3 regions of the Paenibacillus sp. S28 genome follow, and region 3 is predicted to be linked to each of the others. Evidence: riboswitches for the same ligand, from Rfam matches in the RefSeq annotation. Region 3 holds a riboswitch; each other region holds the start of a gene.
What was found. A riboswitch is a leader RNA that binds a small molecule or an ion and turns the genes downstream of it on or off. The one in region 3 is predicted to bind cyclic di-AMP.
Positions count from the first base shown of each region.

Region 1 (3,276 bases), on a different contig from region 3:
CACAAGCTTTGATCGAGAGAATCCGACAGGAACAAGGACGGCTCCATATCCTAGTGAATAACGTCTGGGGACTGCATGACTTGGAAGTGAATTTACAATCCAAACCATTCTGGGAATATCCGCTGAACATGTGGGATGCGATGTTTCAGAATGGAGTACGCCCACAAATAGCGACAAACCATTATGCGATTCCGCTTATGCTGGAAGCTGATTCTGGATTGATCGTACATACCACATTTCAGGATCAGGATAAGTATTTAGGAACTTTCTATTACGACCTCGCCAAGAATACCATTAACCGCTCAGTGCTCGGATTAGCTCATGATCTCAAAAGCACTGAAATAACCGTGGTAGCGGTCTCCCCTGGCTGGATGAGAACAGAACTGGTATTAAGGAACTTCGGTACAGATGAAGCTCATTGGAAGGAGGTTGATGCTCTGAAACACACGGAGTCGCCGTATTACGTAGGGCGAGCGGTGTCAGCCCTAGCTGGGGATGATGAAGTGAAACTGAAAAACGGACTGGTACTACAGGCTGGTGATCTTGCCCAGGAATACGGGTTCACCGATATTGATGGACGGTTCATCCCTCCCTTTTTAATATAATCAGTCTCATTGAAAAAACGAATACTCGCTAGAGCTCAGTTAACCGCCTTCTTATCGGGCGGTTAACTTGCTGCCTAATACAGCGAGTAGATCGTTTGAGTGAAGGCCAGTGCGATTCAAGATGCGGTTTTCTTTCCAGGAGGCAAATCCCATGACCGCGGGCTATCCTCCATAGGCTTCCCGAGTCCGGTAAATATGCTGGTCCATCAAAAAGTTCAGCAGCATGCGGTTGAATGCATGGGGCTGGCACAAATGGGTCGGATACATCGCATCCTCGATCGTCGCCAGCTGCACATGCCGGAAAAGGGTGGCCGCCCGCTGCATTTGCTTGACGAACCACTCGCTTTGGCTGCCTGCGACGCACAGTACAGGCATCGGCAGCCGCGCCAAATTGGCGGGCATCTCCATACGCAGCAGCTCCATGCGCTGCTTGATCGACTCTGTCGGCCGCTTGTGGTACAGCTCCTTGCGGAGGATGCTGTAGACCGGTCTCCACCGGTTATACGTCACCCGCAGCGACCGGAGGAAAAACTCTGCAGGCAAATAATAAGAAAGCCAGCTGCACGCCTCGCAAATATTCAGCAAATGGTTCTTTTTCCCGAAGCATCCCGCGAAGTAGCTGTCTACGAGTACCAGGGCGCTGATACGGTCCGGATGAAGGGCGGCAAACGTCTGGGCGAGCACGCTTCCGCTGGAACAGCCGACAAGCGTCGCCTGCGTAATATGCAGCTTATTGAGCAGCTCGCACAGATCGCTGCATTGGGTTTCCATAATGTGCCCGACCTCCACGTCAAGCTTCCCCGAATTGCCGTAACCCCGGAGATCCAGCACAATCACCTTTGCCCGCTTGCTGAAATATTCGACCTGGGGCTCAAACATATGATGGGACGACAAATGCCCGTGAATGAACACAATGGGCGTGCCGCTGCCGTGAATTTCGTAATATAACGTGGTTCCGTTTACTTGTATCTGAGGCACTTCATGTTCTCCTCTCTCCCAAATAACCTGTTTTCTCTGTTTGTGCAAAATCGCGGGCGCCGCCCGCTTGGGAATCGATGCTTCTCCTTGTTTAAACAACAAAAAAGAAGCACCGGAAAGAGGACACTCTTCCATGCTTCCAACTCCAAGGCCGAATAAGCCTTGCCATCTGCATGAATAACAGCTGCCTCTCTTAACACGCTTGCGTGGTTAGCTGACGGATTCGGGCCCAAGAGTAGCCCTACTCATCACTTTCGAGATTCACCCCATATGGCCGCAGCGGATGCTGCAGACACGACCGGTTCCCCCGCTTTCCGCCCTCCGGCGGAAATTCAGCGAATAGACATATTCCATGTACACGCTTCATCCTTCAAAATGAGCGCACAGAAAAACACAGAGCAGATACCCTGTGTTGATTCGTCAAATCACAGTTTCCTCCGCTCTCAACTACGCTTACGAGGTTAGCTGACGGATTCGGGCCGTGAGAGTAGCCCTACGGAAACAGGCGTTATCCTGCCTCCGATTCACCCCTGCAAGCCGCAAGCCCCAGCATAAAGCTCCGTGGGACGAGGACTGCGATTGGTTCCCCCGCTTTTCATCGGAAAATTCAGCGTTCATCAAGTCGCAAATCTTACTCTATTGGATGATGAAATGAATATACGCCTGGGACGGCGAACTGTAAAGCAGGGAAACGATACGATTCCCTGCTTTATTTGGGGATCTGATGGGAAAACGGGTCCTAATCCGTAGGAATCATTGTTTTACGGCCTTTCCTACCGCTTTCCTTAGCTTTGCTGGATAACTGAAGGCGGGAAGCCATTCAAATGGCTGAACCCGCCCATTGGATCGGAAAATAATGCCGGAGTAGGGCTGAAGCCGCTAGGCTGAAAAAAAGCGGCTTTTTACCGGAATTTTGGACTTTGCACTGGAAAGATGCTGGTTTTGATCTAAAAAAATCCGCCTCGTCTTCTTGCCAAAGATATCCCTTGGACGTATGATTCGGATAGTTTACCAATCGGACACATGTATGGAACCCTACTGGCCGTGACGATCCGGAACAAGACGGCAGGGAGTATCCATGAAATCACGGTCAAGGAGGATGTCACGATGAACCGGGCTTTGATCTCCACCATCGAACTGTTTGAAATCGATCTTCCAAGGTACCAGCACCACAGCCTGGGCTGGCTGGAAAACTGCCGGATCGGCATTGTAAAGCTGCCTTACTCGGGAGAGGAAGGGCTTGCCGAGGGCCTGCTGTGCTCAGGCAAGCAAGCCTTCGACCTGGTACGGTGGGGCTGCTGCCTGCGTTATATTTGCGGCCTGACGCTGGAAGAGGCCATCACCGCGACGGCCATGCACATTCTGAAGCAGCCGGACCACAATCAATACCCGCTCGCGCTGATGGCGCTGCTTGATGTCAGATCACGCCTGGAGCAGCATACCGCGCGCACAACAGCCGAACACATGGGAAGATCCCTTGATGCCGGCCTTCTCGAGCTGAATCGTACGGCTTACGCCAAAGGAGCCGCAGCATCGTTGCGGATCGGGGGAGGAACGTCGCTTGCGATCTCCGGCCTGACGGCTGACCTTGATACGGAAGTCCAGGCGAACGCTCCCGTCAACCGCCTCCCGCTGCTCGGCCCGGAGTTCCCGACGGATACCCGCGCCTTGATCCGCCGCTCCTCGGCATATC
Region 1 covers NZ_JACVTM010000003.1:305,972-309,247, reverse strand. The annotation lists gene IAE55_RS10015 (SDR family NAD(P)-dependent oxidoreductase) at 1-605, shown strand, start outside; gene IAE55_RS10010 (alpha/beta fold hydrolase) at 768-1,583, opposite strand; cyclic di-AMP (ydaO/yuaA leader) riboswitch at 1,767-1,931, opposite strand; cyclic di-AMP (ydaO/yuaA leader) riboswitch at 2,019-2,206, opposite strand; gene IAE55_RS10005 (hypothetical protein) at 2,691-3,276, shown strand, end outside.
Region 1: it holds a riboswitch for cyclic di-AMP, as region 3 does, so the genes downstream of both, IAE55_RS10010 (alpha/beta fold hydrolase) here and IAE55_RS23010 (hypothetical protein) in region 3, are expected to answer to the same signal.

Region 2 (3,276 bases), on a different contig from region 3:
GGATGCGATACTATATGAAACTGTTTGACCATGGCAATGACAGCCACCGCCAAGGCATCCTTCGCTGCAACCGTTATGTGCCGTTTATGTGGGAATTGCATCAGACCGGCCGATTTGTGGAGCTGCCCTGTCCGTACCGAACCTCAAGCGGCGCTTTTCTGCTTTCCCTCTCCGGCTGTACCGCGGTACTCTTTCAATTTATAGAAGGGGAGACCTGGGCTGAGGCTTACCCGTTTTCCAAGCCTAACTTGGAGCGTATTGGACGGCTGGCTGCGCGGATTCGGCAGTTAACTCCCTTCACTACCGCTTCCAGCCTTTCGAGTGAAACATATGATGTCTCCTTTTCCGAACATTTGACCCAATGCCTGCAGCAGCTTGAGCATCTTCAGCCCGGTGCAAGCCCCGCTAGCCAGCTGCTGCGTGAGCTTGTTATCCCTCAGCAAACGCGCATAACCGAGCTGCTGCACCAGATGACAGAGGTTCGTGAACCTCTCGTGCTTGATCCGGCCCCCAATGTGCTCTGTCACGGTGATCTGTGGGGAGGGAATCTGATGGAGACCGCAGACGGCAGGCTTGTCGTCCTGGACTGGGAAGCGGCCATGCTTGCGCCACCAGAGCTGGATATCGTGGGGTATATCGGGGACGGACTGGATCATTTTCTCACAGGGTATGAGCAGGAACTAGGACAACAGATGGAGCTGAACCTTGATTTACTGCGTTATTATGCATACCGCCATCATTTGAGGAACCTTACCCATTGGTGTATGAATATTTTGCATCGCAACCTGGAGCCGGATCAGCTGGATAACGACCTCGAAATGGTCCGTCATCACTGCTTGAACCGACTGGATACCGTAGAGGCTTCGCTGAGGAATGCGGCGAATCGAAATATTTAGAAGCCCGATATGAATTTAATAGCGTAAACAAGCGATATGCACAGCTACAGCCAGAAATTAATAGATTGCCGCCAATGTAAGCGTTGACATGAAGTTCTTTTGAATTTTTTCATACGTATCTCAAACCGTTTGCTTCTTTACAGCTGGCATCCGGAAGGAGTAAGATTCAATTCGTAATCGTGAACTTGTGAACCTGAAACGTAATACTCCTTGATCGCTGAATTCTGAAATCAGGAGCGGGGGAACCAAAGGGATGAAGTTAAACCTTCGTCCCAGGGGTGAATCACTTGATGTTCATTTATTGAGTGTAGGGATACTTTCGGTCCCGAATCCGTCAGCTAACCTCGTAAGCGTTATGAAAGAGGGATTTGTCGTGCGCGTAAAGCCACGGGAAGGTCCAGCTTTCCTGCGGCTTTTTTTGTTGTGCCCAAAAAGGGTTGAGCACGTGTCTAACGGGTACATCATGAGCATTCCAACTCTAACATTGGCGGTGACAAACATTTTATGGCAGCATTGAAAAGACTTCTGATCGGACGTCCGCTGAAGTCTACCGAATTGGGAGAACAAAAACTGAATAAGAAAAAAGCTTTGGCCATTCTATCCTCCGATGCGCTGTCGTCCGTAGCGTATGGGCCGGAGCAAATTTTGCTGGTTCTGGTCACGGTCAGCACGGCGGCGTTCTGGTATTCGATACCGATCGGAATCGGCGTACTGATTTTGCTGGCTGCACTCATTTTATCCTACCGGCAGATCATCTTCGCTTATCCGCATGGCGGCGGTGCTTACGTCGTCTCCAAACAGAATCTGGGAATCTATCCCGGGCTGGTGGCCGGCGGATCGCTGCTGGTAGATTACATTTTGACTGTTGCGGTCAGCGTTTCGGCTGGCACGGACGCGCTGACTTCGGCGTTTCCTGCGCTGCATGAGCATACGGTGGGGATTGCCGTCACCTTCGTCATCCTCATTACGCTTCTGAATTTGCGGGGCGTCACCGAGTCGGCCTCCATCCTGGCTTATCCGGTGTATCTGTTCGCCTTCGCGCTGTTCATTTTGATCGGCGTCGGTATGTACAACATCGTGACCGGCCACGTTTCACCGCATTTGCATTCGCCGGTCGGGACGCCGGTGGCGGGGATCAGCCTGTTCCTGCTCTTAAAAGCTTTTGCCTCGGGCAGCTCCGCCCTGACCGGGGTCGAAGCGATCTCGAACGCCATCCCGAACTTCAAGGATCCGGCCCCGAACAATGCGGCCAAAACCTTGATGGCTATGGGGATTCTGCTGGCTGTACTCTTCTCGGGCATCGTATTTCTTGCTTATTATTTGGGCATATCCCCAAATCCCCAGGAGACGGTCGTATCCCAGATTGCCAATCAGACGTTCGGACGGAATTTTATGTACTTTTTCATCCAGGGCACGACGGCACTGATCTTGATCCTGGCGGCCAATACCGGATATTCGGCGTTTCCGCTGCTGGCGGTCAATTTAGCCAAAGACCGGTTTATTCCCCGGATGTTTACTGTCCGCGGTGACCGTTTGGGATATTCGAACGGAATCATCATCCTTGGGCTACTGTCTATCGTGCTGATCGTCGCCTTCCACGGACAGACGGAACATTTGATCCCACTGTACGCGGTAGGGGTATTTATCCCTTTCACGCTCTCGCAAACGGGGATGATCGTCAAGTGGATCCGGGAAAAACCGCAGGGTTGGGTAACGAAGCTCGTCATCAATACGATTGGCGCGTTGATCAGCTTCACGGTGTCGGTGATGTTCTTCGCAACCAAGTTTGCGCAGATCTGGCCGGTACTGATCTTTTTGCCGCTGATCGTGTATCTGTTCCACCGGATCAAGAAGCATTATGAGGCGGTTGGCGAGCAGCTGCGGCTGTCGACGTGTGAGCCGGCGGTACCGATTGAAGGCAATGTGATCATTCTCCCCGTTTCGGGCATTACGCATGTCGTGGAGCATTCCCTGAATTATGCGCAGTCGCTCGCGGCGGATCAGATCATTGCGGTATATATTCCGTTTGAACGGGAAGAAGAGAACCGGTTTGAGGAAAAATGGCATAGATGGCGGCCTGACGTGCGCCTTGTGACACTGCATTCTCCGTACCGGAGCATTATTCATCCGCTTAGCAAATTTATCGATACGGTGCACCGGAAAGCCAGCGAATCCAACTACCAGGTCACGGTGATCATTCCGCAGTTTATTCCAAAGCGGAGCTGGCACAATCTGCTGCACAACCAGACGAGTTTGATGATCCGGACTTATCTTTTATTCCGCAAAGATGTTGTTGTGACGACGGTACCGTATCATTTAAAAAAATAGCGATTCAGATGGTTCAAACCATTCGTAATCAGGCCCCGGCATCTGTGCAGGC
Region 2 covers NZ_JACVTM010000001.1:967,266-970,541, forward strand. The annotation lists gene IAE55_RS04070 (phosphotransferase enzyme family protein) at 1-896, shown strand, start outside; cyclic di-AMP (ydaO/yuaA leader) riboswitch at 1,102-1,265, shown strand; gene IAE55_RS04075 (APC family permease) at 1,401-3,224, shown strand.
Region 2: it holds a riboswitch for cyclic di-AMP, as region 3 does, so the genes downstream of both, IAE55_RS04075 (APC family permease) here and IAE55_RS23010 (hypothetical protein) in region 3, are expected to answer to the same signal.

Region 3 (3,276 bases):
CCAGCCCTGCTTCTTGTTCCGGGCGAACCGTCCGAACGTGTAAGGCAGCGACGCTGAAATCGTCCACATGCTGAGAATTTCGATCACGTTGGTCAGCGGGCTCGGGTTCTCGAACGGATGGGCCGAGTTGACGCCGAAGAAACCTCCCCCGTTTGTTCCGAGGTGCTTGATCGATTCCAGCGAGGCTACAGGACCCAGCGGAATCTGCTGCACGCCGCCTCCCAACGTTTGCACGGCCCGCAGCGGCTCCAGCGTCTGCGGCACTTTGAGCCCGACCAGCACCAGGGTCACGATGAGGGCGAGCGGCACGAACAGGCGGACATGCGCCTTGATAAAGTCCTCGAAGAAGTTCCCGAGCCCCTCACCCCTGCGGGTGATGCCGCGCATAAAAGCAATCGCGATAGCCAGGCCCGAGGCTGCCGAGGTAAACATCATCATCGTGATGACGATCATTTGGCCAAAATAAGACATGCCGCTCTCTCCGCTGTAATGCTGGAGGTTCGTGTTCGTCATAAAGCTGATGACCGTGTTGAAGGACAGACTCGCCTCCATATTGCCGATGCCGCTCGGGTTGCCCGGAAGGGCGCCCATCGTTCGGAGCAATATATAGCTGATCGCTACCAGAAAGATATTGGTTGCGATCATGCTGAGCGCGTACTTTTTCCAATTCATGCTGCCCCGCTGCTTCAGCCCGATGATCCGGTATAGAACTCTTTCCACGCCGCCAAAGATCCGGTCCGTCCGATTCGGTTCATTGGAAAACATATGATATACGTAAGTGCCTACCGGCTTCACGAGCAGCAGGAGAACGAAAATCACGATACAAATTTGCAAAATATCCAAGGTTGGCTTCCCCCTCTTACGAGCATGTTCTGCTTTGGCCCCTTGAGGCTTACAGATTTAAAATACCGGTCAAAATTTTTCCGGATGGATCAAGGCGTAAACCAAATAGATAAAGACAAGCACGGCGAATGCTCCAACGACAATCATTGGTCTTTGCCCCCTTCTTCCACCACTCGGCCGCACCAATGAAGAAATAACAAGAACACGCCATAAGTGGCAGCGAGTGCAAGTATCATATATACATCCATCATCGTTTCCGGTCTCTCCTTTGCATGGTTAGAATCATCTTTATTTCAGTAAAAATCCGACTTCGCCGTTTAAGGTATAAATGATGTGATCTGCACCAAGCCCCCGGTAAATGCCGGGTGAGCTGCCCCTCTGCGTAATGACATATACCGGTTCCGACGTCCAGGGACGGCAGATTTGCAAATAGCGGCAGGTCAGGTTGAGGCTGCTTTCAAACAGAAAGATTTTGCCGACCTCTATTTCGGGAACCACCCAATCCTCCGCGTGATTCGTATTCAGCCGGATGATCCGCTGCACCCCCATTTTTCTCAAGAGGCGTTCCTCCCGGGCACTGTTGGTCAGAACGGCAAAGGGCCTCTTCCAATACATCAGCAGCTTGATAAAATTGCGTCCCGCCTCGTTCGGCGCGGTCACAATGACGACGTTGTCCATTTCAAAGGCTCCTCCTGTGCGGCAGCCGCGAATACGCAAAAGAAGCCGCAGGGAAAGAAGGACCTTTCCCGCGGCTTCTTGAATGTGGACGAATATAAATAGGATCGTCCTATATTCAACATGCGCACGACAAGTGCTGCCTCTCCCGTTACGCTGACGAGGTTAGCTGTCGGATTCGGGCGTGAGAGTCGCCCTACCTTCCGGTACTTACCGTACCGGAAAGATTCACCCCGGCGGCTTCCGTTCCAGGCGGCCGCTGTGGTTCCCCCGCTCCCGGCCGTTTCCGGCCGGAATTAAGCGTTATTGATAAGTGTATGTGATTGTGATGAATGCTCTCTTTTGTTCCAGTAAGCTAAAAAAGGGTAAAAAAAACACAGAGGCCAGCTGATCCCCCTGTGATCCGAAAGTTTATTCGGGTCGCAAGTTTCATCATTCCTCTCTCAAACGGCGCTTACGAGGTTAGCTGACGGATTCGAGCGGTGAGAGTCGCTCTACCCGGCCGGATCCATGGCATCCGTAGCCGGGATTCACCCCTGCGGCTGGCAGCAGACCCCCGACTCTCACACCGGTTCGCTGCTCCATGGCACGCGTTTGGTTCCCCCGATTTCCGCGCTTTTTTGCGGAAACTCAGCGATTAGTAATGGAAACTGTATTGAATACGCTCTGAATCATACACCCGCTCCTTCCAAGCTGTAAAGGCAGTCTAAAAATCATGAACCGCGAATTTTGGAACATTCAGGACCTTATTAGCGCTTACATTTTGGCTTTTTGACTTCTACCTCTTCCATGCTCCCGATTTGGCGCATTTATGAAAACCAGGTCATTCAGGGACACTGGCTCGCAGGAATATCCGCATTGACATTACAGTTCAATCGTTTAAAATTAAATTGTGCGCTTGGTAAATGCTTCGGCTGGATGATGATTCATAGCAGCACAAAAGGAGGAGGATGGCAGTGAGCGTCTACGATTTTCAAGTGAACACGCTGCGCGGCAAAGAGGTATCGTTAAAGGAATATGAAGGTGACGTGCTGCTGATCGTGAACACGGCCAGCAAATGCGGATTTACGCCGCAGTTTCGCGGGCTGCAGGAGCTGTACGACGAGTTCCGCGACCATCATTTTCAAATTCTCGGTTTTCCGAGCAACCAGTTTGCCAATCAGGAGCCAGGTACCAGCGAGGAGATCGGCGAATTCTGCCAGATGAATTACGGGGTCACGTTCCCGATGTTTGAGAAGATCGACGTCAAGGGCAGCAACGCCCATCCACTGTTTCAATATCTTACCCGGGAAGCGCCGGGCGTGCTCGGATCAAAAGCGGTCAAGTGGAACTTTACCAAGTTCCTGGTCGATTCCAAGGGCAGGGTCATCAAGCGTTACGCGCCCAAAACGACACCGGACAAAATCGAAAACGACATCCGCAAGCTGCTTGCATCCCGAAAAAGCGAATAGTGACACAACATGCCACAAAGCAAAAAAAGCTTCCCTGGATTTCTCCAAGGAAGCTTCTTTCTGTGTTCATAGATGCGGTAGAGAGGACTCGAACCTCCACGGGCGTACGCCCACTACCCCCTCAAGATAGCGTGTCTGCCATTCCACCACTACCGCATATCCAAAGTTCATTTAGCGAACTTTTTTATTATACACAAAATCATCCGAATTGTAAAGGGAAATGCACTAGAACATCATATATGTAATATTATATAACATAAAAACCAACGAATATACTGAATAAGTCGCCATAACATTGACAAATCAT
Region 3 covers NZ_JACVTM010000010.1:180,295-183,570, reverse strand. The annotation lists gene kdpA (potassium-transporting ATPase subunit KdpA) at 1-843, opposite strand, end outside; gene kdpF (K(+)-transporting ATPase subunit F) at 913-990, opposite strand; gene IAE55_RS23010 (hypothetical protein) at 1,132-1,521, opposite strand; cyclic di-AMP (ydaO/yuaA leader) riboswitch at 1,659-1,831, opposite strand; cyclic di-AMP (ydaO/yuaA leader) riboswitch at 1,954-2,164, opposite strand; gene IAE55_RS23005 (glutathione peroxidase) at 2,475-2,969, shown strand; tRNA gene IAE55_RS23000 (tRNA-Leu) at 3,043-3,125, opposite strand.